DNA from 2 places in the Nonomuraea sp. ATR24 genome. Region 1 is predicted to be linked to the other one. Evidence: riboswitches for the same ligand, from Rfam matches in the RefSeq annotation. Region 1 holds a riboswitch; the other holds the start of a gene.
The links. Region 1 has a riboswitch for S-adenosylmethionine ahead of thrC (threonine synthase). Riboswitches for the same ligand answer to the same signal wherever they lie in the genome.
Positions count from the first base shown of each region.

Region 2: it holds a riboswitch for S-adenosylmethionine, as region 1 does, so the genes downstream of both, ACBI99_RS32795 (aminotransferase class V-fold PLP-dependent enzyme) here and thrC (threonine synthase) in region 1, are expected to answer to the same signal.

Region 1 covers NZ_JBGNUU010000016.1:28,023-45,686, forward strand. The annotation lists gene ACBI99_RS31985 (hypothetical protein) at 1-258, shown strand, start outside; gene ACBI99_RS31990 (trehalose-6-phosphate synthase) at 263-1,687, opposite strand; gene ACBI99_RS31995 (RNA polymerase sigma factor) at 1,754-2,308, shown strand; SAM riboswitch class I at 2,394-2,534, shown strand; gene thrC (threonine synthase) at 2,548-3,777, shown strand; gene ACBI99_RS32005 (MoaD/ThiS family protein) at 3,802-4,077, shown strand; gene ACBI99_RS32010 (cold-shock protein) at 4,325-4,525, shown strand; gene groL (chaperonin GroEL) at 4,820-6,448, shown strand; gene ACBI99_RS32020 (nuclear transport factor 2 family protein) at 6,636-7,058, shown strand; gene ACBI99_RS32025 (LysR family transcriptional regulator) at 7,042-7,938, opposite strand; gene ACBI99_RS32030 (DoxX family protein) at 8,022-8,372, shown strand; gene ACBI99_RS32035 (MerR family transcriptional regulator) at 8,380-8,781, opposite strand; gene ACBI99_RS32040 (NAD(P)-dependent oxidoreductase) at 8,840-9,739, shown strand; gene ACBI99_RS32045 (GNAT family N-acetyltransferase) at 9,961-10,389, opposite strand; gene ACBI99_RS32050 (YbhB/YbcL family Raf kinase inhibitor-like protein) at 10,433-10,963, opposite strand; gene ACBI99_RS32055 (AAA family ATPase) at 11,043-13,043, opposite strand; gene ACBI99_RS32060 (hypothetical protein) at 13,168-13,506, shown strand; gene ACBI99_RS32065 (DNA repair helicase XPB) at 13,706-15,358, opposite strand; gene ACBI99_RS32070 (hypothetical protein) at 15,418-15,783, opposite strand; gene ACBI99_RS32075 (class I adenylate-forming enzyme family protein) at 15,810-17,309, opposite strand.
Region 2 covers NZ_JBGNUU010000017.1:405-13,395, reverse strand. The annotation lists gene ACBI99_RS32850 (cytochrome P450) at 1-806, shown strand, start outside; gene lysX (bifunctional lysylphosphatidylglycerol synthetase/lysine--tRNA ligase LysX) at 790-2,247, opposite strand; gene ACBI99_RS32840 (hypothetical protein) at 2,417-2,890, shown strand; gene ACBI99_RS32835 (type III pantothenate kinase) at 2,942-3,724, opposite strand; gene ACBI99_RS32830 (L-aspartate oxidase) at 3,728-6,250, opposite strand; gene panC (pantoate--beta-alanine ligase) at 6,328-7,155, opposite strand; gene ACBI99_RS32820 (DUF2520 domain-containing protein) at 7,205-8,095, opposite strand; gene ACBI99_RS32815 (chaplin family protein) at 8,417-8,656, opposite strand; gene ACBI99_RS32810 (SAM-dependent methyltransferase) at 8,803-9,765, shown strand; gene ACBI99_RS32805 (cytochrome P450) at 9,800-10,990, opposite strand; gene ACBI99_RS32800 (TerC family protein) at 10,990-11,718, opposite strand; SAM riboswitch class IV at 11,824-11,939, shown strand; gene ACBI99_RS32795 (aminotransferase class V-fold PLP-dependent enzyme) at 11,983-12,991, shown strand, end outside.

The DNA of each region.
Region 1 (17,664 bases):
CAGCGCTGCCCTGCCGACGGGCGGCTGCTGCGCGGCGAGCGCATCGGCAGGCACGTCAAGGGCCTGCGCCAGGTCGGGCCCGGCCACGAGGCCCACTACCACGAGTTCACCACCCGCTGCCGGACCCACTCGGGCAAGAGCACCAGGACCAGGTTCACCACCCGCGAGTGGTATCTGCCTGCCACGAAGGTGCTGGTCGTCGACGAGTGGAAGACGCCGGGCCTGACCGACACGCTGCGCAACGCCGACTGGCGGTGACCCGTCAGCCCAGCGCGTCGAGCTGGGCGGCCAGCCAGCGCTGCGGCGGCAGGGCCGTGGCCGCCGCCTCCAGCCGGGCCCGGCGGCGCGTCCGCTCCTCCTCGGGCATCACCAGCGCCCGGTGCAGCGCGCCGGCCGTGCCGCTGACGTCGTAGGGGTTGACCAGCAGAGCGTCGGCGCCCAGCTCGGTTGCCGCGCCCGCCTCCCGCGACAGCACCAGCGCGCAGCGCGGCGACAGCACCGGGCCCTCCTTGGCCACCAGGTTCATGCCGTCGCGGATCGGGTTGACCAGCAGCACGTCGGCCATCCTGTAGGCGGCCAGCGAGCGCGGGTAGTCGTCGTTGACGTTGAGGATCAGCGGGTCCCAGTCCTCGGTGGCGTAGGCGTCCTCGATCTCCTGCGCGCAGCGCTGCACCGAGGCGGTGTACTCGCGGTATTCGGGCAGGTCGTGGCGGCTCGGGTAGGCGAACGCCAGGTGCACCACCCGGCCGTGCCACTCCGGATGCGCGTCCAGGAACTCGCGGTAGGCGAGCAGACCGCGCACGATGTTCTTCGACAGCTCCGTGCGGTCGATGCGGACGATCAGCTTGCGGTCGCCGACCTGCTCGCGCAGCGCGGCCATGTGCGACTCGACGTCGGGCTCGCCGGCCCGCGCCCACAGCGCCTTGCCGTCGACGCCCAGCCCGTGGACGCCGATCCGGGTGACGCGCCCCTCGTGCGTGACCGTACGGGCCGCGCCGTCGACCTCGGCGCCGAGCAGAGCCGCGCAGCAGTCCATGAACGCCTCCGCCCACCGCCCGGTGAGGAACCCGGCGTGATCGGCGCCCAGGATGCCCTCCAGGACCTCGCGGGCCACCTCGTCGGGCAACAGCGAGAAGTATTCGGGCGGCGCCCACGGCGTGTGGCTGAAGTGCGCGATGCGCAGGTCGGGCCGCTCGGCCCGGAGCATCGCCGGGGTCAGCGTCAGGTGGTAGTCCTGCACCATCACCCGCGCCCCGTGGCCCGCCTCCTCGGCCAGCGCCAGCGCGAACGCGCCGTTGTAGTCGCGGTAGGACTCCCAGTCGCGCTGGAACCTGGTGCCGAACACCGGCGCGTTGGGGATGTCGTAGAGCAGATGGTTGACGAACCAGAGCGTCGAGTTGGCGATCGAGTTGTAGGCGCGGTGGAAGGTGGCCGGCGCGATGTCGAGCATCCGCAGCGCCCCGGTGTCGTAGCCCGCCTGGTCGAGCCGGCCGCCGGGGGCCTGCCGCACCGCGCTGCGGTCGCCGTCGGACAGCGCCGCGCATACCCACAGCACGCCCGCGTCCCGGGCGACTCCGGACAAGCCGGACACCAGGCCGCCGCCGCCGCGTCTCATCGTCAGCTCGCCGTCGTCGGAGACGGTGAACGAGACCGGGCCTCTGTTGGAGGCGAGCAGGACGCTGTTCATCGACGCTCCCAGGAGTTACGACGAGGAGATGTCACGGAGGTGTCTCCCGACCTTAGGATCCCAGCTATGGCGCTAGATGAGGCAACCGAAGAACTCGCCCGCTCGGCCGCCGTAGGAGATCATCGCGCACTCGGCGAGCTCCTGCGCCGGATCGAGCCGGACGTGCTGCGGCACTGCGCCCGCATCCTGCCCTACCACCAGGACGCGGAGGAGGCGGCCCAGGACACCCTGCTGGCCGTCGCCCGCAACATCGGGCGGTTCGAGGGGCGCGCCAGGTTCAGCACGTGGCTGCACATCGTGACCGCCAACTGCGCGCGGACCACGTACCGGTCGCTGAAGCGCAGGGCGGCGGAGCAGAGCTCCGACGAGCTGCCCATGCAGAAGCCCGACGTGCGGCGGGTCAGCGTGATCGCCGGGTCGCGGCTCGACCTGCTCGACGCGATGGAGGCGCTGGAGGCCGACAAGCCCGACCTGGCGCAGGCCCTGGTGCTGCGCGACATCGTCCAGCTCGACTACAGCGAGGTGGCCGAGCAGCTCAACATCCCGCTCGGCACGGCCAAGTCGCGCATCCACCAGGCCCGCAAATACGTGCAGGCGGCGCTCGGCGAGGACTATCGGTGAGACCGGTTGTCTCGCGGAGTGAGACGACTGGTCAGTTCACGGCTCGGATTGGGTAGAGTCCGAGTCAGCAACTCTAACTGAATATTGCTCATCCAGAGGGGTGGAGGGACCGGCCCTGCGAAGCCCCGGCAACCCTCCCGGCTTGTGACTCGCGACCTGCGAGGCCGACCGGGACAGGGTGCCAATTCCGGTCCGTGGTCAGGGTGGCCGCGGACGAAGATGAGGGAAGGCCTCGCTTCATGTCGCTCGACTTCGGTCCCGCCGTCGCTCTCTCCTGCCGCGAGTGCGGCACCCGCTACCCGCTGGGCCCCAGCTTCGCCTGCCTGGAGTGTTTCGGGCCGCTCGAGGCGGCCTACTCCTTCGGGAACGTGACCCGCGCCGACATCGAGTCGGGCCCGGCCAACATCTGGCGCTACCGCTCGCTGCTGCCGGTGCCGGTCGACGTCGCGTCCAAGCCCAACATGAACCCCGGCTGGACCAAGCTCGTCAAGGCGGGCAACCTGGGCCGGGCGCTGGGCATCAAGTCCCTGTACGTCAAGGACGACTCGGGCAACCCCACCCACTCCTTCAAGGACCGGGTGGTGGCCATCGCCGTCGAGGCGGCCCGCAACTTCGGCTTCCACACGCTGTCGTGCTCCTCCACCGGCAACCTGGCCGGCGCGGTGACGGCCGCCGCCGCCAGGGCCGGCCTGGATGCCTGCGTGTTCATCCCCGCCGACCTGGAGCAGGCGAAGATCGCCATGGCCCGGGTGTTCGGCGGCAAGCTGATCGGCATCGACGGCACCTACGACGAGGTCAACCGGTTCTGCTCGGAGCTCATCGGCGACCCGCTGGGCGACAAGTGGGGATTCGTCAACGTCAACCTGCGGCCCTACTACGCCGAGGGCTCCAAGACGCTCGCCTACGAGATCGCCGAGCAGCTCGGCTGGAAGTTGCCCGAGCAGATCGTCATCCCGATCGCCTCCGGCTCCCAGCTCACCAAGATCGACAAGGGCTTCAAGGAGCTCATCCAGCTCGGCCTGGTCGAGGACAGCCCGTACAAGGTGTTCGGGGCGCAGGCGCTCGGCTGCTCGCCGGTCTCGGCCGCCTACAAGGCCGGCCACGACGTCGTCCAGCCGGTCAAGCCCGACACCATCGCCAAGTCGCTGGCCATCGGCAACCCCGCCGACGGCCCCTACGTGCTCGACATCGCGCGCCGCACCGGCGGGGCGGTGGAGGACGTCACGGACGCCGAGATCGTCGCCGCGATCAAACTGCTGGCCTCGACCGAGGGCATCTTCGCCGAGACGGCCGGCGGTGTGACCGTCGGCGTGCTGAAGAAGCTCGTCGAGACCGGCCAGCTCGACCCCGAGGCCGAAACCGTGGTGCTCAACACCGGTGACGGGCTCAAGACGCTCGACGCGGTCACCGACGTCACCCCCACGGCCGTGATCCGGCCCTCTCTCGACGCGTTCCGCGCGACTGTCTGACAACCAGGAAAGGCGAGATTTACCATGAGCGTTTCTGTGCGGATTCCCACCATCCTGCGCACCTACACCGGCGGTAACGCGGAGGTGAGTGGAGAGGGCGCGACGCTGCGTGACGTGCTTGCCAAGCTCGACTCCGACTACCCGGGCATCGGCGCGCGCATTCTTGATGAATCGGGCAAGATTCGTCGTTTTGTCAACGTTTACGTTGGCGAAGAGGATGTCCGTTTCGCCGAGGGGCTCGACACTCCCGCCCCTGAGGGCACTCAGATCTCCATCATCCCGGCGGTCGCGGGCGGCTGAGAACCCCCCGATCTCCAGAACGACCCTCTAGAAGGCGCCCCATGCGGGCGCCTTCTCTTTTGTGAAATACAAGGTTGAACCAGTTAGCGTGAGGTGAAATACCCGATTTGCCGATTGACTCTGTTGCCAAACGCCTTCCCACAGGTATGGTCGAGTGCGATCGTACGGCTGATATCCATTAGTCAGGCGATTGTGGGTCTCGCGGAGGAATGGGCGGGATCTATGAGCCCAGTAAGAGGAGTCGGAAGTGGCGCAGGGCACCGTCAAGTGGTTCAACGCGGACAAGGGCTACGGCTTCATCGCGGTAGACGGTGGTAAGGATGTATTCGTCCATTACTCGGCAATCTTGATGGACGGGTATCGGTCTCTCGAGCAGGGCCAACGGGTCGAGTTCGAGATCACGCAGGGCCAGAAGGGACCGCAGGCGGAGTCCGTCCGCTCGGTCTGACGTGGTGAGCACGGGCGGCTCGCACGTCAGCGCAGTACGTGCGAACCGCCACCTCTCGTCCCCTCACGTACGGCGGGCTCACGGGCCCGCCGTACCGACGTGACCTGGGGCGGGGTGCTGTCGGCTTGCACTCGACCGGGTAGAGTGCTAAACAATTCGTTGGCACTCTCTGTCGCAGAGTGCCAACCCTGGGATCGAGACGATGGGGTCCGCCGAAGGAGCTGCGGGCCCACATGCCGTCGCGGGCGTCGGCTCGATCGCAGCAGCCACCCTGTGTCTGGGAGGTCTAGCCTTATGGCAGCCAAGATGATCGCGTTTGACGAGGACGCCCGGCGCGGTCTCGAGCGCGGTATGAACCAGCTCGCCGACGCCGTCAAGGTGACCCTGGGGCCCAAGGGCCGCAACGTCGTGCTGGAGAAGAAGTGGGGCGCCCCCACGATCACCAACGACGGTGTCTCCATCGCCAAGGAGATCGAGCTCGAGGACCCGTGGGAGAAGATCGGCGCCGAGCTGGTCAAGGAAGTCGCCAAGAAGACCGACGACGTCGCGGGCGACGGCACCACCACCGCCACCGTGCTCGCCCAGGCGCTCGTCCGTGAGGGCCTGCGCAACGTGGCCGCCGGCGCCAACCCGATGGCTCTGAAGAAGGGCATCGAGGCGGCCGTGGAGCGGGTCAGCGAGGAGCTGTCCAAGCTGGCCAAGGACGTGGAGACCAAGGAGCAGATCGCCTCCACCGCCTCCATCTCCGCCGCCGACCCCGAGATCGGCTCGCTCATCGCCGAGGCGATGGACAAGGTCGGCAAGGAAGGCGTCATCACCGTCGAGGAGAGCAACACCTTCGGCCTCGAGCTCGAGCTCACCGAGGGCATGCGCTTCGACAAGGGCATGACGTCGATGTACTTCGTGACGGACTCCGACCGTATGGAGGCTGTGCTCGAGGACCCGTACATCCTCATCGTCAACTCGAAGGTCTCGGCCAACAAGGACCTGCTGCCCCTGCTCGACAAGGTCGTGCAGTCCGGCAAGCCGCTCCTCATCATCGCCGAGGACATCGAGGGCGAGGCCCTGGCCACCCTCGTGGTCAACAAGATCCGCGGCCTGTTCCGCTCCGTGGCCGTCAAGGCCCCGGGCTTCGGTGACCGCCGCAAGGCCATGCTCGGCGACATCGCCATCCTCACCGGTGGCCAGGTCATCGCCGAGGAGGTCGGTCTCAAGCTCGAGAACGCCACCCTCGACCTGCTCGGCCGCGCCCGCAAGGTCGTCGTCACCAAGGACGAGACCACGATCGTCGACGGCGCCGGTGACGCCGACGCGATCAGCGGCCGCGTGAACGAGATCCGCGCCGAGATCGAGCGCACGGACTCCGACTACGACCGCGAGAAGCTCCAGGAGCGCCTGGCCAAGCTCGCCGGTGGCGTCGCCGTCATCAAGGCGGGCGCGGCCACCGAGGTCGAGCTCAAGGAGCGCAAGCACCGCATCGAGGACGCCGTGCGCAACGCCAAGGCGGCCGTCGAGGAGGGCATCGTCCCCGGTGGTGGCGTGGCGCTGCTGCAGGCCGGCGCCAAGGCCTTCGACAAGCTGGAGCTGACCGGCGACGAGGCCACCGGTGCCGCGATCGTCCGCAAGGCCCTGGAGGAGCCGCTCAAGCAGATCGCGGTCAACGCCGGCCTCGAGGGCGGCGTCGTGGTCGAGCGCGTGCGCAACCTCACCCCGGGTGAGGGCCTCAACGCGGCCACCGGCGAGTACGTCAACATGTTCGAGTCGGGCATCCTCGACCCGGCCAAGGTGACGCGCTCGGCGCTGCAGAACGCCGCCTCCATCGCGGCGCTCTTCCTCACCACCGAGGCCGTCATCGCCGAGAAGCCCGAGAAGACCCCGGCCGCTCCCGCTGGCATGCCCGGCGGCGGCGACATGGACTTCTAGGTCCGATCGCGTTCCACGTGGCGATAGCGTCAGCCCGGTCCGGATTTCCGGCTCGGGCTGATGTGTTTATCGGAGCCGTCCCTAAATAGGGGCGGCTTCTTCTCTTGTGCGCGACAAACAGGTCTGATCCACGCCAGCCAGGTTCCGGTCCGGGTGGAACTCTGGGGCAATGAGCGCTTGGGCAGTCATGGAGAAGTTTTACGCCGCCGAGGCCGCGTACGTCGCCGCCGGCGGATTCGGCAAGGCGTCGTACGACGACGTCGCCGTACACCTCGACCCTGAAGTGGTGCTGCACCAGGCGCCGGGATTGCCTTTCACCGGAACGGGAACCTGGCGCGGGCATGACGGGATGGAACGCTTTCTCGCCGCCTTCAGCGAGGTGTGGGAGTCGATGGAATTCCTGGAGCAGGAGCATTGGGGCGACGACAGCACGGTGGTCGTCCGCAACCGGGTCCGCTTCCGCGCCCGCGCCACCGGGCGGGACGTCGACGCCCTGATCATGCAGCTGATCACCGTACGGGACGGGCGCATGCTCGAATGCCGGCCCTTCTACTGGGACCCCCAGGCCATCGCCGACGCCTGCCGCCCGCCGGTCAGTCGTTCCGCCTGACGGCCAGGCAGCAGCGGACGAAGTCCTGGACGACGGGGTTGGCGTCGTCGGCCGGGGTCCAGGCGACGCCCACGCGGGTGGGGCTGACGCCGCTGACGGGGCGGTACGTGACGCCTGGGCGGGCGTAGAAGCGGGCGGCGGACTCCGGGGCCAGGGCGACGCCGTAGCCGTTGGCGATGGCGCTGAGCCAGTCGTCGGGCTGCTCCGTGACGGCGCCGACGCGCACCGGGTGGCCGTCGCGCTCGTCCGCCGCCAGCCAGTAGTCCCGCCACGGGCCCGTCTCCACCGGAGCCGCCACGAACGGCTCGTCCCACAGCTCCTCGAAGGCGATCACGTCGCGGGCGGCCAGCGGATGGGCCGAGGGCAGCGCCACCCAGCGCGGCTCGGAGAAGAGCACCTCCACGCGCAGCGCGTCCTGGCCGGGGAACGGCAGGCGCAGCAGGGCCACGTCGACGTCCCCCGTGGCGAGCCCGGCCGTCGGGTTCGACCAGGCGGCCTGGCGCAGGTCGGCCCGCCAGCCCGGCCTGGCACGGGCGAACTCCGCCACGATGCGCTGGGTGGCCTCGTTGGCGGCGCTGGCCAGGAAGCCCACCCGCAGCACGCGGGCCGCCCGGCCGGCCGCCTGCCTGGTGCGCCGCAGCGCCACGTCCCAGTCGGCCAGCAGGGCGGGCGTCCGCTCCGCCAGCGCCCGGCCCGCCTCGGTCAGGGACATCCCGGCCCGGGAACGATGGAACAGCTCGGCGCCGAGCAGCGCTTCGAGCTGCTTGATCTGCTTGGTCAGCGCCGGCTGCGACACGTACAGGCGAGCTGAGGCCCGGGTGAGGCTGCCTTCCTCCGCCACGGCGACGAAGTAGCGCAGCAACCTCGTGTCCACATCCATGCCCCCAGGTTATAGACGCAGGTATTGGACGCCGGTGGGGGCGCGGGACAAGGCTGGGATGTGGGAGGAAAGGGGGAAAGGCAATGTACGTCGCCTATGTGGTCGTCACGGTGGCCACGATCGTGATCAACCTCTGGGCCGCCGTCGCCGACTTCGCCCGCGCCGAGATCGTCCTGGCCAACGCCGCGGCTGTCGGCATCTCGCCGTCCTGGATACCGCTGCTGGGCCTGCTCAAGGCGGCCGGGGCCGTGGGACTGCTCCTCGGGCTGGTGGGGGTGCCGTTCGTGGGGGGCGCCGCCGCTCTGGGGCTCGTGCTGTTCTTCGTGGGGGCGGTGGCTCTCCACGTCCGGCAACGGGTGTTCGGGAACATCGGCTTCCCGGGGGTCTTCCTCGCGTTCGCCGTCGCGTCCCTCGTGCTGGGGGCCGCCGGGTGACGCCCGGTCAGGTGGCCGGTGCGATCGCTTCGCACTCCGACGGGTCCACGGGATCGAGCGCCGAGGTGGTCGCGAGGATGGCGTCCAGCCGGTCACGGGCGGCCATGAGGTCGGCCGCGGCGGCGCTGAGCCGCTCACGCTCGCGCAGCAGGTCGGGGATCATCCCGCCACAGGCCGGCGCCAGCATCCCGCCGTCGTCGACCATGCACGGGAGCACCTCGCCGATCGTCGTGGTGCTGAGCCCGGCGGCGAGCAGGAGCCGGATGCCCCGCACCGTGGCGGCGTCCTCCTCGCGATACTCCCGATAGCCGCTGGGCCGGCGCAACGGCCGGAGCAGGCCCTGTTCCTCGTAGTAACGCAACGAGCGCACACTGGCGCCCGTGAGCCGCGACAGTTCTCCGATCCGCATGTGACGACCGCCACTTCGAGTTGACTCTCACGCCGATGTGAGAGTCCAGCCTATGTGTATGACAGAACAGCATCCATCCGGACAGAACAGCACCGCGGTCACCGTCATCGGCCTGGGCCCCATGGGCTTGGTCCTGGCGGAGACGCTTCTCGGCAAGGGCCTGACCCTGACGGTGTGGAACCGCACCCCCGGCAAGGCCGACGCCCTCGCCGCCAAGGGGGCGCGCCGCGCGGCCACCGTCGCCGAGGCCGTGGCCGCCAGCCCCGTCACGATCCTGTGCCTCAACGACTACCCGACCACGCACCGCGTCCTCGACGCCGCCGGTGCCGCCTTCCAGGGCCGCACGCTGGTGAACCTCACCTCCGGGACGCCCGCGGAAGCGCGCGACACGGCGGACTGGGCAGCCGGGCGCGACCTCGGCTACCTCGACGGCGCGATCATGGTGCCGCCGCCGCTCGTCGGCGAGCCCGGGTCGGTCTTCCTGTACGCCGGGCCGCAGGACGTCTTCGACCGGCACCGGGAGACGCTGGCGCTCCTGGGCGACCCCCGCCACCTCGGCGCCGACCCCGGCCTGGCCGTGCTGTTCAACACCGCCATGCTGGAGATGATGTACGCGACCGTGAACGGGTTCCTGCACGCCGCCGCGCTGGTCGGCTCGGCGGGGGCGCCGGCGGCCGAGTTCTCCGAGCTCGCGCTGGGCTGGTTCATGCCCGTGGTGCTCAACCCCGCCTGGCTCGCCCAGCAGGCGCCGAGCCTGGACGAAGGGGCGTATCCGGGAGATCTGGGGACGCTGCAGATGAACTTCAACGCGCTGGAGCACATCGTCCGGACCAGCGCCGAACAGGGCGTCCATTCCGAGCAGCCCCGGTTGATGAAGGAACTCGCCGAACGGGCGATCGCGGAGGGGCACGGGAGCGAGAACTACTTCGCCATGTTCGAGATCTTCAAGCAGGGGTGAAGGTGGTTCTGGGCCTGCTTCGGGGTGGCGGGTGGCCGCTCTCGTCCGCGGTTTCCGTGGGGGTGGGACGAGGTGGTCACGTTGCGGGCCTGGCGAGCGGGGCGCTTGTGGCGGGGCGTCCCTTGGACGCGGCCCGAGCCGCCGGCGCGCGAAGCGCGTGGGTCGAGGACCTTGGGGGTGGGGGCCGGAGACCCTGCGGGGCGGTCCGGGCGGTGGGGCGGTCAGGGCAGGGGCTTGACCCAGCGGGACCACTCTGGCTGGGGTGAGTAGCCGGCGGCGGACCAGGCCGGGTGGGCGAGGGTGTTGTCGTGCAGCACCATGGCGTCGGCCCGGAAGGCGCCGAAGGCGGTGAAGCGGCGTTCGGCGGCGGCGAGCAGCGCGGTGGCGATGCCCTTGCGGCGGTGGGCCGGGTGGACGGCGAGGCGGTACAGGTGTGCCCGCCAGCCGTCCCAGCCGGCGATGAGGGTGCCCGCGAGCGCGCCGTCGAGCTCGGCGATCAGCAGCGCCTCCGGGTCGCGTTCGAGCAGGGCGGTGACCTTGTCGGGGGAGTCGCGGCGGTCGGTGCCTTCGGCGGCGTGGAGCCAGAAGTCCAGGACGGGCTCCACGTCGCCCGGGCCGCCGAACCGGATGTCCACCCCGAGGTCTCTCATGGTTCGCGAACTTATCAAATGGCCGCGAACCGATCAGAGCCGGTCAGACGCCGTAATGGGCGATGATGTGGCCGCGCGCCAGGGTGTTGGCGGTGATGTTGAAGCCGACCGCGGCGGGGGAGGTGTCGCTGTCGACGCCGAGGCTGTCGACCGACAGCGCGTGCACGGTGAAGACGTAGCGGTGCGGGTCGCCGGGCGGGGGCGCGGCGCCGCCGTACTCCTTGGTGTTGTAGTCGTTGCGGGCGTGGACGGCGCCCTGCGGCAGGCCCTTGAACTCGGGGCCGGTGCCGGCGCCGGTGGGCAGCTCGGTCACCGAGGAGGGGATGTCGAACAGCACCCAGTGCCAGAACCCGCTGCCGGTGGGGGCGTCGGGGTCGAAGCAGGTGACGGCGTAGCTCCTGGTGCCGTCGGGGGCGCCGGACCAGCGCAGGGCGGGGGACAGGTTCTGGCCCGTCATGCCCCAGTCGTTGAAGACGTGGAGGTCGTTCAGCCGGTCGCCGTCGGTGATGTCGTCGCTCTGCACGACGAGCGCCGGGGCGGACGGCAGGTGTTCGTGTGGCAGCGGTGCCGGCACGGTTTCCTCCTAGGGGTGATGGCTTTTCCCCGTCATCCTAGGAGCGATCGGCGCCGCTGCCACTGCCCCGCGCGCCGTGTCAGCCGGTGAGCTGGGCGGGCAGGGGTTTGGCGTGCAGGACGGTCAGGGACGTCACGGCACGGGTGAGCACCACGTACAGGCGGGCGAGCCCGCGGGGCTCGGCGTCGACGATGTCGGCGGGCTCGACCACGATCACGTGGTCGTACTCCAGGCCCTTGGCCAGCGTCGCCGGGACGATCAGCAGGCGGTGCTCGTCGGCCGCGTCGGGGTCGAGGACGGCGTGGGCGACGCCGTCGAGCGCGGCGGACGCGGACGCCACCTGCGCGTCGGGGACGATGACGCCGATCGAGCCCTCCTTGGCCAGGGTTTCGGTCACGGCCTGGCGGAGCTCGCCGCCGGGCCGTACCGAGAGTGAGCCGGCGCCGGGGCGCAGGGAGCGGGGGGCGGCCAGGCCGGGGGCGATGGAGGGGAGCAGGCGGGCGGCGTAGTCGAGGACCTCGCGCGGCACGCGGAAGCCGAGCGTCAGCTCGGTGACCTCGCCGGTGTCCTGGCCGAGGTGGCGCAGCACGTCCTCCCAGGAGCTGGTGGACCACGGGGTGGTGCCCTGGGCGAGGTCGCCGAGCACGGTGGCGGAGCCGTTGCGGCAGCGCCGGCCGAGCGCGCGGAGCTGCATCTGCGACAGGTCCTGGGCCTCGTCGACCACCAGGTGGCCGAGTGAGGGCGTGCGTTCGACGAGGTCGGCGAGCTCGTCGAGGAGCGCGGCGTCGGCCGCGGACCATTTCGCGGACTTCCAGCTCCGGTACGGTTTCCGCCAAAGGATCATTTGCTGCTCGTCGGGCGACAAATCGGATTTGGCGGCCTTGGCGAGGAACTCCGCGTCCGACAGCAGCCGATACAGCACCTGCTCCGGCGTCAGCTTCGGCCACACCGCGTCGACGAGCTGCTTGACCGGCTTCGACCGGGCCACCGCGTCCTGCACCCGGTCGTCGGGCGACTCGCCGCGCTGCTCCATCCGTACGAGCACCAGGTGCGCCAGCCGCTGGGCCAGTGCCGCCCGGCCGGGACCGTAGCGGGTGGTGCCGCGCAGCGAGGCGACGATCTCGCGCACCTCGTAGTCGGCCACCCGGTGCCGGTAGGCGCCCTTGGTGAACACCAGGCCCTCTTCGGGCTTGACGATGTGCAGCCACAGGGCGCGTTCGAGGACGGCGGCCATGCGGGCGTCGCCCTTGACGGCGGCGACCAGGGGGTCCTCGGCGGCGGCGTGCTCGCCGAGCAGCCCGGCCACCGTCGTCTGGTCGACCTTGACCTCGCCGAGCGCGGGGAGCACGGAGGAGATGTAGGACAGGAAGGCGCGGTTCGGCCCGACGATCATCACACCGGACCTGGCGAGCCGCTCGCGGTGGGTGAACAGCAGGTAGGCGGCCCGGTGCAGGCCGACCGCGGTCTTCCCGGTGCCGGGGGCGCCCTGCACGCACACGGTCTGGGCGAGCGCGGCGCGGACGATCTCGTCCTGGTCGGGCTGGATCGTGGCCACGATGTCGCGCATCGGGCCGGTGCGGGGGCGTTCGATCTCCTCGGTGAGGATCCTGGAGGGGCCGATGTCGCCGCCCTGGCCGAGCGGCTCGTCCTCGAACGCGGTCAGCGCCCCGCCGTGATAACCGAAGCGGCGCCGCAGCACGACGCCCATCGGGTCGGCCGGGCTCGCCTGGTAGAAGGCCCGCGACACCGGGGCCCGCCAGTCGATCACCAGGGGCCGGCTGCCGCCGTCGTGGACGTGGCGGCGGCCGACGTAGATGGTGGGCGGCAGGTCGTCGTCGGCGCCCCGGTCGAGGCGGCCGAAGAACAGCGGTGTGTCGGGGTGGTCGGCCAGCGCGGCGACCCGCTGGTCGAGCAGCGACTGGAGGATCTGCTGCGACACCCAGTCGCCGGCGGCGTCGGCCGACAGCGACTGCGCGTGGGCGCGCATGGCCTTCAGCGCGGCGCGGGACTCGGCCAGGTGGGCCTGTTCGGCCGCGAGCACGTCGGAGGGTATGTCGGGAGCCAGTTGGTCTGTGGGCATGCGAAAGCGCCTCCCGGTGGTGGTCGGAGGTGGTGGTAACAGGTAGCGAATCCGCCAGTTTAGTGGCCGTGCCGGTGGGCCTCAAAAGCATTTAGCCGGGCGCGCGAGGGGGTAGGAAACCGGCGTGGCGCGCGTCCGGCTCGGCATCTCGCCGATCATTCCCACCGTCGCGAGCTTCCTGCTGGCGGCGCTGTGGGGGCTGTCGGTGTTCGCGGGCTGGGGGCTGCAGGCGTTCTGCTCGGGGACCGAGCTCGCCGCCGACTGCTCGCGCCGGCTCGCCGGGGTGTCCGCGGTGTCGGGGCTGTTCGCCGTCGCCGCCGCGGGCTGCACGCTGGCGGCCTGGCTGGCCGGAGCGGCCCGGCGCGACCCGCGGCTGTTCGGCAGGCTGATGGGAGCGGGGGCCGCGGCGTGGATCGCGGCCGAAGGAGTGCTGTTCCTCGGCGGCCTGCTGCTCCGCACCTAGCTGTAACGAAGCTGGGAAATACCGAAAAATCCGGGCATACCAGGTGCGTTTGTCGGATCATCAGGGTATGTCGCTGCCGGACTGGCAGCGCCGATGAGAGGACGCAGTGAGGGGGGTGGTTCGATTGTCGACGGCCCGCGGAGTCTCGTGGACGTGAGGCACTAGACCTGGCCTGGCCGCTCTTACGGAGCGGCCGGGCTCACACCCCGCCCAGCACGTCGTCGGCGTCGATGATCTGGTACGCGTATCCCTGCTCGGCCAGGAACCGCTGACGATGCGCCGCGAACTCCTGGTCGACCGTGTCACGGCTCACCACCGTGTAGAAGCGCGCGCCGCCCCCGTCGGACTTGGGCCGCAGCACCCGCCCGAGCCGCTGCGCCTCCTCCTGGCGCGACCCGAACGTGCCCGACACCTGGATGGCCACCGCCGCCTCCGGCAGGTCGATGGAGAAGTTGGCCACCTTCGACACCACCAGGACCTGGATCTCCTTGTCGCGGAACGCCTGGTAGAGCCGTTCGCGCTCCTTGATCCGCGTCTCGCCCTTGATGACCGGCGCGTTCAGGTGCTCGCCCAGCTCGTCGAGCTGGTCGATGTACTGGCCGATGACCAGCACCTGCTCGCCCAGGTGCCGCCGGACCAGCGCCTCCGTCACGTGCGTCTTGGACGGCGTCGTCGCGCAGAACCGGTAGCGCTCCTCCGCCTCGGCCATCGCGTACGCCAGCCGCTCCTCGTCGCTCAGCGTGACCCGCACCTCGACGCAGTCGGCCGGGGCGATCCAGCCCTGGTTCTCCATCTCCTTCCAGGGCGCGTCGTAGCGCTTGGGGCCGATCAGCGAGAACACGTCGCCCTCGCGGCCGTCCTCGCGCACCAGCGTCGCCGTCAGGCCGACGCGGCGGCGGGCCTGCAGGTCGGCGGTCATCCGGAAGATCGGCGCGGGCAGCAGGTGCACCTCGTCGTAGACGATCAGCCCCCAGTCGCGGGCGTCGAACAGCTCCAGGTGGCTGTAGACGCCTTTGCGCCGGGTCGTCATCACCTGGTAGGTGGCGATCGTGACCGGGCGGATCTCCTTCTTCGAGCCGGAGTATTCGCCGATCTCGTCCTCGGTCAGCGAGGTGCGCTTGAGCAGCTCCTGCTTCCACTGATGGGCGCTGACCGTGTTGGTGACCAGGATGAGCGTCGTCGCCTGGGCGTGGGCCATCGCGGCCGCGCCGACGATCGTCTTGCCCGCGCCGCACGGCAGCACGACCACGCCGGAGCCGCCGTGCCAGAACGCGTCGGCCGCCTCCTGCTGGTAGGGGCGCAGCGACCAGCCGTCCTGCGCGAGCTTGATCGTGTGGTGCTCGCCGTCGACGTAACCGGCCAGGTCCTCGGCCGGCCAGCCCAGCTTGAGCAGCGCCTGCTTGACGTTGCCCCGGTCGCTCGGGTGCACGACGACCGAGTCGCCGCCCAGCCGCTCGCCCAGCATCGGCTGGATCTTCTTCGAGCGCAGCACCTCTTCGAGCACGGCCCGGTCGGTCGAGGTCAGCACCAGGCCGTTGACCGGGTCCTTCTCCAGGCGCAGCCGGCCGTAGCGGGCCATGGTCTCGGCGATGTCGACCAGCAGGGCGTGCGGCACCGGGTAGCGGCTGTGGCTGATCAGCGCGTCGATGACCTGCTCGGCGTCGTGCCCGGCGGCACGCGCGTTCCACAGCGCCAGCGGCGTCACGCGGTAGGTGTGGACGTGCTCGGGCGCCCGTTCGAGCTCGGCGAACGGCGCGATGGCCTTCCGGCACGCGTCGGCCTTCTCGTGGTCGACTTCGAGCAGCAGCGTCTTGTCGGACTGGACGATGAGCGGGCCGTCGTTCACCAGCATCCCTTCTACGGTTGACGCCTATCCAACACGCGCGAAGGCCAATACAGTCCCCGGACTGGCTAGTCGTCCTCTAGATAGCCGTTGACGCCGAGGAAGACGAACAGGCCGACGGTCAGCACGAACCCGGCCCCGAACAGCACCCAGCTCCACACGACCATGGACCGGGCGGACTCGGGGGAGGCCGAGGCCCGCATCGACAGGCCGGCCAGGATCGCGCCGGGGATGCCGAGCAGGTTGCAGCAGCTCACCACGGCCAGCAGGTTGAGGACGAGGGAGACGATCGCGTTGGCGCTGGGCTGGTTGCGCGGAGGCGGCGGTGGATAGCCGTAGCCGTAGCCATAGCCGTATTCGGGAGGTGGCTGCGAGCCGTAGTCTGCGCCGTAGGGCTGGTACGGATAGCCGCCGGGCTGATCCTGCTGGCTCATGCCACCTCCTGTCCGGTCAACATTTATCACGGATTGGTCAGGTGCCCTGCCCGAATGCGGGCCCTCAGGGCCTTGCGGTCCAGCTTGAGCACGCTGGTGACGGGGATGGCGTCGACGAACGTGATCTCGCGCGGATACTTGACCCGGCCGACCCGGTCGCGGGCCCAGGTGATCAGCTCGTCGGCGGTCGCCGTCGCGCCCGGCCCGAGCTGGACGAAGGCCACGACCTCCTCGCCGTGGCGCGGGTCCGGCCGGCCGACGACGCCGGACATGACCACGTCGGGGTGGGCGTTCAGGGCGTCCTCGACGTCGCGCGGGAAGACGTTGAAGCCGCCCCGGATGATCAGGTCCTTCTTCCGGTCGACCACGTACAGGTAGCCGTCGTCGTCCACGCAGCCGAGGTCGCCGGTGCGCAGCTCGCCGCCGGCCAGCGCGGTGCCGTCGGGGTCGGGCTCGTGCTCGCCCCAGTAGCCGAGCATCAGCGCCTCGCCGGCCACGCAGATCTCGCCCACGTCGCCGGGCTCGACGGCCTCGCCGTCCGTGTCGCGGATCGTGATCGTGTAGCCGGGCAGGGGCAGCCCGGCGCTGCCGGCCTTGGGCCGGTCCGGCGGGTTGAAGGTGGTGACGGCGCTGGTCTCGGTCAGCCCGTAGCCCTCCAGGACGCGCACGCCGGGCATCCGGCGCTCGAACTCCGCCAGCGTCTCGCGGCCGAGCGGCGCCGCGCCGCAGGTGAGGAAGGCGAGGTCGGGCAGCGGGTGCTCGTCCAGCGGCTCGGCCAGCAGCATCCGCAGCATGGCGGGCACCACGGTGCCGTACTGCACGCGCTCCTCGGCGGCCAGCCGCAGGAACAGCCCAGGGTCGAACCAGCGCATGAGCACGGCCTGGGGCGGCTCGGTGGCGTGCATCCCGGCGACGGTGACGATCAGCCCGTAGGCGTGGGAGAGCGGGACGGGGACGATGGCGCGGTTGATCCCGGGCTGGTGTGACATGTCGTAGGAAGCCTTGGCCACCTGCCACAGGCCCGCGTGGCTGAGCATCACGCCCTTGGCCCGGCCGGTGGTGCCGCCCGTGTACATGAGCGCGGCGAGGTCGCCGGGGTCGCGCCGCACCGGCCCGTGCTCGGCCGCGCGTTCGAGCTCGGCGGTGCCGACATGGATGGGTACGTCCACCTCGGCTGCCTCGACGGTGGGCAGGAGCTCGGGGGAGGTGACGATCGCGCGGGCGCCGCTGTCGCGCACGATGTGGCGCAGCTCGGCGGCTCCGACGAGGAACACGACCGGCGTCACCACCGCCCCGGCGGCCCACAGCGCCTGGCAGACGACGGGCACGTCGGGCGAGGTGGCCATCATGACGACGACCCGGTCACCGGGCCGGATCCCGGCCGCCACGAAGCCGCCGCAGACCTTCCTGGCCCGCTCGGCCAGGCTGTGGCTGCGGTGCCAGTTCCCCTCGTAGAACAGCGAGTCGTAGTCCTCGAACCGGTTCCAGGACTCTTCGGCCAACCGGCCCAGCGTTTGCTCGGTCACAGGTCCCAACTTGCTGCGCGCCTCGGCATGGAGTCAACCCTGTCCGCATCGACCGGACGGCTTTCCTGACTGGTCATTGTGGAGTGTGGTCCGCCTGCCCTTAAATAGGCATAAATCCGCCTCTGGCGTGATTCCTGTGCCCAGTGGGGGCCCGATCCACTTTTGAGGTGACTTATGGGGATAATGTGGCGCAGGTAGGCAACTCCGTACTTGTCAAACCCTGACTGTCCCGAGCAAGGGAGAGCATGATCGACATGGTCCAGCACCCATCCGCCGCCGAAGGTGCCTGGTCACGCCCCTCCGACGGGAAACCGGAACAATCCGTTGGCCCGCGATTACTGACGAAGGAAAATTA
Region 2 (12,991 bases), on a different contig from region 1:
CGCTGCCCGATGAGGCCGACCTGATGAGCGCGTTCGCCTACCCGCTGCCCGTCATGGTGATCAGCGAGATGCTCGGCGTGCCTCCAGAGGACCACGAGCGCTTCCGCGGTTGGAGCGAGACGCTCGCCAGGAGCCTCGACCCGATCGTGCCGCCGGACCTGATCTCCCGGACCGAGCACGACCGGGAGGAGTTCCGCGCGTATTTCCGCCGCCTCATCGCGCTGCGGCGCGAGCGGCCCGGCGACGACCTGCTCAGCGCGCTCGCCCAGGTCGAGGAGCTGACCGAGCAGGAACTGCTCGGCACCTGCGTGCTGCTGCTCGTGGCCGGACACGAGACGACCGTCAACCTCATCGGCAACGGCGTGCTCAACCTGGTCAGGCACGGCGTGCTCGGGCGCGCCGCCGACGCGCCCCAGCAGGTGGTCGAGGAGGTCCTCAGGTACGACCCGCCCGTGCAGCTCACCATGCGCGTGGCGCTGGAGGACGTGGAGCTGGCCGGGACCGCCGTGCCCGCCGGCAGCGCGGTGCTGGCGCTGGTCGGGGCCGCCAACCGCGACCCCGCCGCGTTCGCCGACCCGGACCGCTTCGACGTGGAGCGGACGCCGGGCCGGCATCTGGCCTTCGGGCTGGGCATCCACTTCTGCCTCGGGGCGCCGCTGGCCAGGCTGGAGGGCGAGATCGCGCTGCGCGCCCTGGCTCAGGCGGCGCCGAAGCTGGAGCTGGCCGAGCCCGCGCCGCCGTACAAGGGAAACCTGGTGCTGCGCGGGCTCGCCACCCTGCCGGTGCGGCTCAACGGGAGGGCTTGACCAGCGGGAAGAGGATCGTCTCGCGGATGTTCTTGCCGGTGAAAGCCATGATCATCCGGTCGATGCCGGCGCCCATGCCGCCCGTCGGCGGCATGGCGTACTCCAGCGCCTGGAGGAAGTCCTCGTCGAGCTGCATGGCCTCCGGGTCGCCGCCGGCCGCCAGCAGCGACTGCTCGACCAGGCGGCGGCGCTGCTCGATCGGGTCGACCAGCTCCGAGTAGGCGGTGCCCAGCTCGGTGCCGAACCCGATCAGGTCCCACTTCTCGGTGAGCAGCGGGTTGTCGCGGTGCTGCCGGGTCAGCGGGGAGGTCTCCAGCGGGTAGTCCATGACGAACGTGGGCTGGATCAGCGTGTGCTCGACCAGCTCCTCGAACAGCTCCTGGACCAGCTTGCCCTGGCCCCACTTGGCGTCCCAGTGCACCTCGTGCTTGTCGGCCAAAGCGCGCACCCGCTCCAGCGGCGTATCGGTGGTGATCTCCTCGCCCACCGCGCCGGACACCAGGTCGTAGAGCTTCACCCTCGGCCACTCGGGCAGCCCCAGGTCGACCTCGACGCCGCCGTGCACCACCACGGTCGTGCCCAGCGCGGCCACCACGGCCTTCTGGTACATGCGCTGGGTCAGGTCGGCCATGTCGTTGTAGTCGAGGTAGGTCCCGTAGGCCTCGATCATGGTGAACTCGGGGTTGTGCGTGGAGTCCGCGCCCTCGTTGCGGAAGTTGCGGTTGATCTCGAAGACCTTCTCGATGCCGCCCACGACGAGCCGCTTGAGGTAGAGCTCGATCGCGATGCGAAGGTAGAGCTCCATGTCGTAGGCGTTGATGTGGGTCTTGAAGGGCCGGGCCGCCGCGCCGCCGTGGATCGGCTGGAGCATCGGCGTCTCGACCTCCAGGTAGCCCTCCTCGTGCCAGAAGTCGCGGACCGCGCGCACGGTGGCGCTGCGGATGCGCGCCATCTCGCGGGCCTCGTCGTTGACGATGAGGTCGACGTAGCGCTGGCGGACCCGCGCCTCGGGGTCGGTGAGGCCGACGTGCTTCTCCGGCAGCGGGCGCAGGCACTTGGCGGTGATCTGCCAGCTGTCGGCGAGGATCGACAGCTCGCCGCGCCGTGAGGTGATCACCTCGCCCTCGACGCCGACGTGGTCACCGAGGTCGACGTCGCGCTTCCAGGCCGCCAGCGACTCCTCGCCCACCTTGTCGAGCGAGATCATCACCTGCAGGTCGCCGCTGCCGTCGCGCAGCGTGGCGAAGCAGAGTTTGCCGCCGACGCGGTTGAGCATGACGCGCCCGGCGACGCCCACCCGGTCACCGGTCTGGGTGTCGGGCTCCAGGCCCTGGTATTTCTCCCGGACCTCGGCGTTGGTGGCCGTACGGGGGAAGTTCACCGGGTAAGGGTCGACGCCTTCGCTGCGAAGGCGGTCGAGCTTCTCCCTCCGGATGCGCATCTGCTCGGGAAGTTCGTCGCTCACAGCATCAAAGCGTAGGGGATACGGCCGCCTGCAAGTTCTCGTCGGCCCGGTGAAGGGGTGCTGCAACCACGCGGAGTTACCCATGACTCACGAGCTCAGCGGAACCGGTAGGGCGCCGGGTCGGGAAGGAGCTCAAGGAGAGATCATGTTCAAGAAGATCGCGATCGCGCTCCTCGCCGCCGCCGCGACCGGCACGCTGGCTCTGACCGCGCCGGCCGCCGCCGCCTCGCCGGGCCCCTACGACCAGAGCGACCAGTGGGGCCCCGTCCACGCCAGGCACCACCTGGCCAAGGCCAAGGGCTGGGTGGGCGTCGAGTGGGACGAGCACCAGGAGTCCAACACCGTCCACGTCAAGGGCCGGCTGTACGACCTGGACTCGCGCGGCTACGGGCAGGGCGGCAGGTGCGCCTACGTCAAGTTCCAGGCCGCCGGCTTCGACCACGAGTGGGACGAGGTCTACAGCAGGAAGCACTGCGGCTACCCGGGCTCGAAGAAGTTCGGCTTCAGCGTCGACGACGTCTCCGCGCTGCGGGTCAAGGTCTGCCAGGTGCACCCGTACAAGCACTGGGTGAGCAAGTGCGGCCACTGGGACCACCTGTACGCGGCCGAGAGCGAGTGATCCACCCCGGACGGCGGGCGGCTCCCTTCCCGAGCGGGGGGCCGCCCGCTTTCACGCGGTGTTGCGCTGGTAGATCAGGCGCAGGCCGATGAGCGTCAGCCAGGGCTCGTGCACGTCGATGCAGCGCGACTCGCCCACCACGAGCGCGGCGTGGCCGCCGGTGGCGACCACGGTCACGTCGTCGGGGTTGTCGGCCAGCTCGGCGGCCATCCGCTCGACGATGCCGTCGACCTGGCCGGCGAAGCCGTAGATGATGCCGGCCTGGAGCGCCTCGACGGTGTTCTTGGCGATCACCGAGCGGGGGCGGATCAGCTCGACCTTGTGCAGTTGCGCCCCGGCCGCGGCGAGGGCGTCGACGGAGATCTCGATGCCGGGCGCGGTGACGGCGCCGACGTACTCGCCCTTGGCCGACACGGCGTCGAACGAGGTCGCGGTGCCGAAGTCGACGATGATGCACGGCCCGCCGTACTGGTCGATGGCGGCCAGCGCGTTGACGATGCGGTCGCTGCCGACCTCCTTGGGGTTGTCCATCCGCACCGGCACCCCGGTGCGGACGCCGGGCTCGACGACCACGGCGGTGACGTCGCCGTAGTAGCGGCGGCACATCTCGCGCATCTCGTTGAGCACGCTGGGCACGGTGGAACAGATCGCGATGCCGCCCACGTCGGCGCCCTTGAGCAGGGGCGACTGGCCGAGCAGCCCCTGCAGGACGACGGCGATCTCGTCGGCGGTGCGGCGGGCGTCGGTGGCCAGCCGCCAGTGCTCGATGACGTCCTCGCCCTCGAAGAGCCCGAGCACCGTGTGCGTGTTGCCGACGTCGATCGTGAGCAGCATCGATTACCCCCGTAGATCCAGTGCGACGTCCAGGGCGGGCGCCGAGTGGGTCAGCGCTCCCACCGCAAGGTAGTCCACGCCAGTTTCGGCCACATCACGCGCCAATTCCAAGGTCAATCCCCCGCTGGACTCCAGCGCAACCGCGTTTTTCGCCCCATTTTTAGCGATTTGTACGGCCTGAGCGGTCTGCTCCACCGTGAAGTTGTCCAGCAGGATCAGGTCCGCCCCCTCGGCGAGCACCTCCTCAAGCTGCTCGACGCTGTCGACCTCCACCTCGATCGGCACGTCCGGGTAGCGCTCGCGCACCGCGCGGAACGCCTCGGCGACCCCGCCGGCCGCCACCACGTGGTTGTCCTTGATCAGGGCCGCGTCCGACAGCGACATCCGGTGGTTGACGCCGCCGCCGCAGCGTACCGCGTACTTCTCCAGCGCCCGCAGACCCGGCAGCGTCTTGCGGCTGTCGCGCACCCGCGCCCCGGTGCCGCTGATCGCCGCCACCCAGCGCCCGGTCAGCGTGGCGATGCCCGACAGGTGGGTGAGCAGGTTCAGCGCGGTGCGCTCGGCGGTCAGCAGGGTCCTGGTCGGGCCTTCCACCGTCATCAGCACGTCGCCCCTGCGCACCCGCTCGCCGTCCTTGACCCGCCGCTCGGCCTGGCCCGCGCCCAACCGCGCGAACACCGCCTCGGCCACCGCCAGCCCGGCCACCACGCCGTCGGCCCGCGCCACCACGTCGGCCACCGAGCGGTGCCCGGCCGGGATCGTCGCCAGGCTCGTCACGTCGCCCGCCGCCTGCAGGTCCTCCGCCAGCGCCCGGTCGATCACCGCGTCGGTCTCGGCCGGGTCCACGCCGGCGGCGGCCAGCTCCTGCGCCAGGCGCCGCGGCATCGCGTCACCGTGCGGGGTGTAGGTCATGTGCACGCCCTCCTCCGTCAGGGTCACGTCCAGGTGCCCCAGCCATTCGTCGTCGAGGTCGGGGAAATCCTCCCGCCAGTGGGAGCCGCGCGTCTCCTGCCGCGCCGCCGCCGCGCCGGTCAGCACGGTCGCGACGGTGAGCAGGTTCGTCGTCTCCCACGATTCGGTGCACGACGCCACGTGGACCGGGGTCCACCGGGCGTCGTACAGCGCCTTGGCGGTGGCGGTGAGCGACGCGCGGCTTCGCAGCACGCCCGCCCCGGCGCTCATGTGCGCCTGGATCGGGCCGCGCGCCCTCGGGTCGATCAGCCCGGCGGGCGCTCCGGACACCACCGGCTCGCCCGGTTCGGGCCGTACGCGATGGATGTCCTCGGCGATGCGCTCGGCGAAGACGAGCCCTTCGAGCAGCGAGTTCGAGGCCAGCCGGTTCGCGCCGTGCACGCCCGTGCACGCCGCCTCGCCGCACGCGTACAGGCCCTCGATGCTGGTACGGCCCCGCAGGTCGGTACGGATGCCGCCGCTGGCGTAGTGGGCGGCGGGAGCCACCGGGATCGGCTCGGCGGCCGGGTCGATGCCGTGCTCGCGGCAGACCGCGTAGATCGTCGGGAACCGGGTGCGCCACTTGTCCTCGCCGAAGTGGCGGCCGTCCAGGTAGACGTGCTCGCGCCCGCTCTCGCGCATCGTCCGGGTGATGGCCTTGGCCACGACGTCGCGCGGCGCCAGGTCGGCCAGCTCGTGCACGCCGGTCATGAACCGGTTGCCCTCGTGGTCGATCAGGAACGCGCCCTCGCCGCGTACGGCCTCGGAGATCAGCGGCTGCTGGCCGGTCGCGCCCGCGCCCAGCCACAGCACGGTGGGGTGGAACTGGACGAACTCCAGGTCCCGCACCACGGCCCCGGCCCGCAGCGCCAGCGCCACGCCGTCGCCGGTGGACACCACCGGGTTCGTGGTGGAGGAGTAGACCTGGCCCATGCCGCCGGTGGCCAGCACGACCGCGCGGGCGCGCACCGCGCCGACCCCGTCGCCCGCGCCCTCGCCCATCACGTGCAGCGTCACGCCCCTGGCCCGGCCGTTCGCGTCCTTCAGCAGGTCGAGCACCAGCGCGTGCTCGATCACCTCGATCCCGCTCGCCCGCACCGCCTCGACCAGCGCCCGCTGCACCTCCGCGCCCGTGGCGTCGCCGCCCGCGTGCACGATGCGGTGACGCCGGTGGCCGCCCTCGCGGGTGAGCTGGAGGTGCCCGTCGGGGGTGCGGTCGAACTCGGCGCCCCGGCCCATCAGCCGCCGCAGCGCGCCCGGGCCCTCGGTCACCAGCGCGCGGACCGCCTCGGCGTCGCACAGCCCCACCCCGGCGACCAGGGTGTCGCCGAGGTGCTCGTCGGGGGTGTCGGCCGGGTCCAGGACGGCGGCGATCCCGCCCTGGGCCCACCGGGTGGACCCGGCCGACAGCACGTCCTTGGTGACGACCAGGACCCTGGCCCTGGGTTCGAGCTCGGCGTAGTGCAGCGCAACCGTCAGTCCGGCGATGCCGGAGCCCACCACGACCAGGTCGGCCTCGACGTTCCACCCGGGTTCGGGCGCCGCCAGCCGCAGGGGAATGGCCGGTGCACTCATGGGGTCTCCTCGGAGGAGGGAATCTCGTCAATATGACGATAACGCCCCGGCCGCCGCTTCCCTTCCCCGGGGTTCGCCTAGAACGACAGCACCGCGTTGTCGATCAGCCGGGTGGTGCCCACCCGGCCGGCCACCGCGAGCACCGCCTCACCCGTGTACGGCTCCGCGACCTCGGCGAACGTGGCCGGATCGACCAGCACCACGTAGTCCAGCGCCAGCTCGGGGGCGGCGGCCTCCAGCACCTCGCGGGCGGCGGCTATCACGCGCGACGGCACGCTCTCGGCCGCGCCCGCGCGCAGCGCCCGGGACAGCGCCAGGGCCACCTCCCGGTCGGCCGGCGACAGGTAGCGGTTGCGGCTCGACAGCGCCAGCCCGTCGGGCTCGCGCACCGTCGGCGCGCCGACGATCTCCACCGGCACGTCGAGGTCGGCCACCATGCGGCGGATCAGCGCGAGCTGCTGGGCGTCCTTCTGCCCGAACACCGCGAGGTCCGGCTGGACCAGGTTGAACAGCTTGAGCACCACCGTCAGCATCCCGTCGAAGTGCCCCGGCCGCACCGCACCCTCGACGACCCGGCCCATCTCGCCGGACCGCAGGCTCACCTGCCGGTCCGGGTGGTACATGTCCTCGGCGGCCGGGGCGAACACCACCTCGACCCCCTCGGCGCGGCACACCTCCAGGTCGGCCTCGAACGTACGGGGATAGCGGGAGAAGTCCTCGCCGGGGCCGAACTGCAGCGGGTTGACGAAGATGCTGACCACCACGTGGTCGGCGCGCGAGCGGGCCGCCCTGATGAGGGAGCGGTGCCCCTCGTGCAGGGCGCCCATGGTGGGCACGAGGGCGACGGAGCCGTCACCGCGAGCCTTGATCAGGTCGGTGCGGTTCCTGGCGACGATGGGGTCCATGAGGCGGCCTCCGGGGGCGTCATGCGGATCCGTGCCATGCCGGTCACGGTCACGTCCATATGTTGCCACCCAGGGCGTCGAGCAAGCGTTCGGCCTCCTCCGGCTTGAGCAGGCCGGCGGCCAGCGCCCGGTCCGCGGTGAGCCGGGCCAGCGCGACGTAGGCGTCGGCCGCCTCCGGCGCGGCCAGGATGAGCGCGTCGACGTGCTTGCGCACGGTGCCCGCGTCGCCCCGCACCACCGGGCCGGTCAGCCCGCCGATGCCGAGCCGCAGCACGTTGTCGAGGGCGGCGCCGAGCAGCGGCCCGAGCATGCGGCCCGGGTGCTCGACGCCGATGCGGCCCAGCAGGTCGGACGACTCGGCGATGAGCGTGACCATGTGGTTGGCGGCGCTGGCCAGGGCCGCGTGGTAGAGGGCGCGGTCGGCGTCGGCGATCCACACCGGCTCGCCGCCCATCTCGATGACCAGCGCCTCGGCGATGGGACGCAGCGGCTCGGGCGCGGTGACGCCGAAGGAGCAGCCGGTGATCCGGTTGAGGTCGTCGTCCCTGCCGGTGAACGTCATGACCGGGTGCAGGGCGAACGGCAGCGCGCCCGCCTCGGCGGCCGGTCGCAGCACGGACAGGCCGTAGGCGCCGCTGGTGTGGACGAGCAGCTTGCCCTGGAGGCCGGCGCCGGTGGCGGCCAGGCCGCTGACGAGGTCGGGCAGCGCGTCGTCGGGGACGGTGAGCAGGATGAGCTCCGCCGCCTCGACGACCTCCTCGGGGCGGACGGGCTCGACGCCGAGCCGGTCGGCGGCCCACCGCCGGGAGGCGTCGGACACCCCGCTGGCAGCCACGATCCGGTGCCCGGCCTGCGCCAGGGCAGCGCCGAGCGCGGAGCCGACCTTGCCCGATCCCAGCACGCCGACGGCCAGCCGTGCCGGGCGATCTGCTGCGTCCATGTCCCACCCCTGTCGAGCACCCCGGAAGACGCTGCCGCCCAGCGTAACGGCCGAGTTGCCACGGGGGCGTGACCTGGGCTTTGCCGCATGTTGCGTTAGCGACAAAACGGACAAGGGCATATAAACCGTGCACCCCCTGTCGGGAATGATGATGAGGAGAGGGGTACATCGCATTCAGCGGGCGCCGAGTCCTGAGCTGGACCCGACGCCCGCACTGTGACGAACTCCTTGGAGGTGCACCCTGGCCGCCATCGCCGACTGGCCGGCCCGGGTACGGGGCTCGGACCGGTTCACTCTCGGACCGGTCCGAGCTCCGGCATGTCAGCGATGCACGTGAGCGCTGGAGCCCCCCTTGCAGCCGGCGATGCCGACACCGGCGACCCCCACCCCGTTGCCGCAGGCGTTGATCGGCGCGGTGATGGGCAGGAAGAGCTGGTTGCCGGACAGCACGCCGCTGCGTCCGCTGGTGATGTCGCCGTGACCGGGGCCGTGGGCGTAGGCCGGGGCGGCCACCGAGAGCATGCCGAACGCACCCGCGACGACGATGGCTTTCTTGAACACGAGGGACTCCTTTTCGGGACGACTGCCGGATGCTGACAATCAGCAGTCACTCGACTACTGTATGTAAACGGTAGCGCAAGATCGCAACACCGCGTAGTAAAGAAATCGCGCCACGTGTTCGCCCGGAGTCGTGAGATAGTCCTGGGATGTGGCTCACCTGGCGCGCCGCCATGCAACGCGCGCTCTATGGCGAGAGCGGCTTCTACCTGCGCGAACGCCCCTCCGGGCACTTCCGCACCTCGGTCAGCGCCTCGGCGGCCTTCGCCGACGCGGTCCTGGCCCTGCTGGAGGAGGTCGACGCCGGGCTCGGCTCGCCCGACCGGCTCGACCTGGTCGACATCGGCGCCGGCGAGGGCACGCTGGTCCGCCGCGTGCTCGACGCGGCCGGCCCCTCGCTGCGCGACCGGCTGCGCATCACCGCCGTCGACCTGTCGCCCCGGCCCGACGAGCTGCCCGAGCGGATCGCCTGGCAGCCGCGGCTGCCGTCCGGCATCCAGGGCCTGGCGATCGCCAACGAGTGGCTCGACAACGTGCCGCTGGACGTGGCCGAGCAGACGTCCGACGGGCCGAGACTGGTGATGGTCGACACCGAGACCGGCGAGGAGCGGCTCGGCGACCCGCCGCAGGGGGCCGACCTGGAGTGGCTGGCGCGGTGGTGGCCGCTGTCGTGCGTGGGCTCGCGGGCGGAGATCGGCTGGCCGCGCGACGCCGCCTGGGCGGCGGTGCTGAACCGGCTCTCCAGAGGCCGGGCGATCGCCATCGATTATGCACACCCTGTGGATAACCGGCCGATGCACGGCACGCTCACCGGATACCGTGACGGAGCGGTCGTCTCGCCCGTACCCGACGGCACCTGCGACATCACGGCGCACGTCGCGCTCGACGCGTGCGCCGAGGCGGGCCGCAAGGCCGGCGGGATATCCACAGGCTTGTCCACACAGCGGGCCGCGCTGCGCGCTCTGGGCATCACCGGCGACCGCCCGCCCCTCGACCTGGCCCGCACCGATCCGCGGGGTTATCTGCGCGCGCTGGCCCGCGCCTCCGAGGAGGCGGAGCTGATCGATCCGGGGGGCCTCGGCGGATTCGGCTGGCTCAGCCAGAGCCGGTGAAAACGACCAGAACCGGTGAAACGGTCAGAGCCGGTCAGGCGACGCTGAGGTCCAGCGACTCCAGGCCGCGGATCACGTACCCCGGCTTCCACACCGGCTCGCGGACCAGCTCCAGCTTCGGCGCCCGCTCCAGCAGGGCGCCGAACGACTCGATGAGCTCGATCCTGGCCAGCGGCGCGCCCAGGCAGAAGTGGATGCCCGCGCCGAAGGAGATGTGCGGGTTGTCCACCCGGCCCACGTCCAGCCGGTCCGGGTCGTCGAACACCTCGGGGTCGCGGTTGGCCGAGCCGAACAGCAGCGCCACCTCCACGCCGCGCGGGATGGCGACGCCGCCGACCTCGATGTCCTCCAGCACCCAGCGCTCGAACATCTGCAGCGGCGTGTCCCAGCGCATCAGCTCCTCGACGGCCGTCGGCAGCAGCGAGCGGTCGGCGCGCAGCCGCGCCAGCTCGCCCGGGTTGCGGAACAGCGACCACCAGCCGTTGCCCGTCACGTTCACCGTGGCCTCGTGACCGGCGTTGAGCAGCAGCACGCAGGTGCCGACCAGCTCGTCCTCGGTCAGCTCGTCGATCGCCGCGAGCGCGCTGATCAGGTCGTCGCCGGGCCGCTCCTTGCGCTCGCGGGCCAGCTCCTTCAGATACGCCGCGAACTCCGACGCCGCCCTGACGGCGGTGTGCTGCGCCTGCTCCGACGGGTTCAGCTCGTACATCCCGCAGATGTCGGCCGACCAGGGGCGCAGCAGGTGGCGGTCGGCGTCGGGGATGCCGAGCATCTCGGCGATCACCGTCACCGGCAGCGGCTCGGCGACCTCGGCGATCAGGTCACCGCCGCCCCGCTCCACGTACGCGTCGACCAGGCCCTCGGCGATCGCGCGCACCCGCGGGCGCAGCGACTCGACCATGCGGGGCGTGAACGCCTTGGAGACCAGGCGGCGCAGCCGGGTGTGCACCGGCGGCTCCACGTCGAGCATGCCCGCGCGGATCACCCGCCAGAACGGCTCCTGGAACTCCGGCTCGGGCTCCTTGCCGAACTCCTCGTGCGTCGCCACGTGCAGGTACGACCTGCCCAGGCGGCGATCCCTGAGCAGGGCGTTCACGTCGGCGTGCCGGGCGACCAGCCACTGGCCGGTCGGCTCGAAGAAGCTCACCGGCGCCTCGCGCCTCAGCTCGGCGTAGACGCCGTACGGGTGAGCGACGAAATCCGGATTCCACGGGTCAAAGCGCACTATTCAATACTAGAAGCTTTCGCCCGCCTGCTCCTCACCCGGATGTTGAGCAGCTCCACGATGACCGAGAACGCCATCGCGAAGTAGATGTAGCCCTTCGGGATGTGCTGGTCCAGCCCCTCGGCGATGAGCACCACGCCGATCAGCACCAGGAACGCCAGCGCCAGCATCTTGATGCTCGGATGCGTGTCGACGAACCGGCTGATCGGCCCGGAGGCGAACAGCATCACCAGCACCGCCACGACCACCGCCGCGATCATCACGCCGAGCTCGTCCACCATGCCGACCGCGGTGATCACCGAGTCGAGCGAGAACACCACGTCCAGCACCATGATCTGCGCGATCACTGAGGCGAACGACGCCGCGACGGCCTTCTTGCCGTCCTTCTCGCCCACGTCCATCGTGTGGCCGATCTCGGTGACGCTCTTGGCGAGCAGGAACAGCCCGCCCAGCAGCAGGATCAGGTCCCGTCCCGATATCTCCTGCCCCAGCACCTCGAACAGCGGCTCCGTGAGCCGCACCACCCACGACAGGGCCAGCAGCAGGAGCAGCCGGCTGATCAGAGCCGCCGCCAGGCCGAGCACCCGCGCCCTGTCGCGCTGCTCCGGCGGCAGCTTCCCTGCCAGGATGGAAATGAAGATGATGTTGTCGATGCCCAGCACGATCTCCAGGGCCACAAGGGTGAAGAACCCTATCCAGATCTGGGGATCTGCCACCCAGTCCAACATCGGTTACCTCCTGCTATCGGGGGATGTCGAGGAAGCAACGAGTCAACGGGCCGATAAGTTCGCGGTTGCGTTTTACGGGTGGGTGTCGGTTATAGTGCCGACGTAGGTCATGAGTGCCAGCGCCAAGCCCCGGCTCGCTGGCCGGCAACCCTCGCGTCCGCGGCGGGGTGCCCCGGGTGAAGACCTGGTCCGTCACGAGGTGTGGCGGGCAAGCGCGGGCTCACTGGCTGCTCCAGGGGTCCGATGACCCCGAGGAGGTTCGCCGTGTCCACCCTGACGATCTTCAACGCCGCCCGCACCACCGCCGCCGAGAAGCCGGCCCCCGTCCAGCAGGCCCGCGCCATCCCCGCCGTCGTCGGCGCCGACCTGGAGGTGCCGGTCAAGGGCGGCAAGCTCGTCGGCTACGCCAACCTCGACTACGCGGCCAGCGCCCCCTGTCTGGAGCCGGTCAGCGCCGCCGTCGCCGCCGCGCTCCCGGCCTACTCCAGCGTCCACCGCGGCGCGGGCTACGCCTCCCAGCTCACCACCGCCCGCTACGAGCAGGCCCGCCACACCGTACGGGCCTTCGTCGGCGCCCGCACCGACGACGCCGTCATCTTCACCCGCAACACCACCGACGCCACGAACCTGCTGGCCGGCTGCCTGCCCGAGGGCACCACCGTGGTCGTCTTCGACACCGAGCACCACGCCTCGCTGCTGCCCTGGCCGGACGCCGTGCGGCTGGCCCCGCCCGCCTTCCCCGGCGAGGCCGTGCGCGCCGCCGACGACGCGCTGGCCGCGATCGACGGACCCAAGCTGCTCGTCGTCACCGCTGCCTCCAACGTCACCGGCGAGCTGTGGCCCATCGCCGCGCTGGCCCACATCGCGCACCGGCACGGCGCCCGCATCCTCGTGGACGCCGCCCAGCTCGTGCCGCACCGGCCGGTCAACCTGACCGCGCTCGACCTCGACTACGTGGCCTTCTCCGGCCACAAGCTGTACGCGCCGTTCGGCGCCGGAGTGCTGGTCGGCCGGCGCGACTGGCTGTCGGCGGGCACGCCGTACCTGAAGGGCGGCGGCGCGGTGCGCTCGGTCGGGGAGAGCACCGAGTGGCACGACGACGCCGAGCCCCGGCACGAGGCCGGGACCCCGAACGTGCTCGGCGCGATCGCGCTGGCCGCCGCCTGCGACGCCCTCACCGCCACCGGCTGGACGCCGCTGCTGCGCGAGGAGGAGCGGCTGATCGCCCGGCTGCGCGCCGGCCTGGCCGGCATCGAGGGCGTACGGGAGCTGT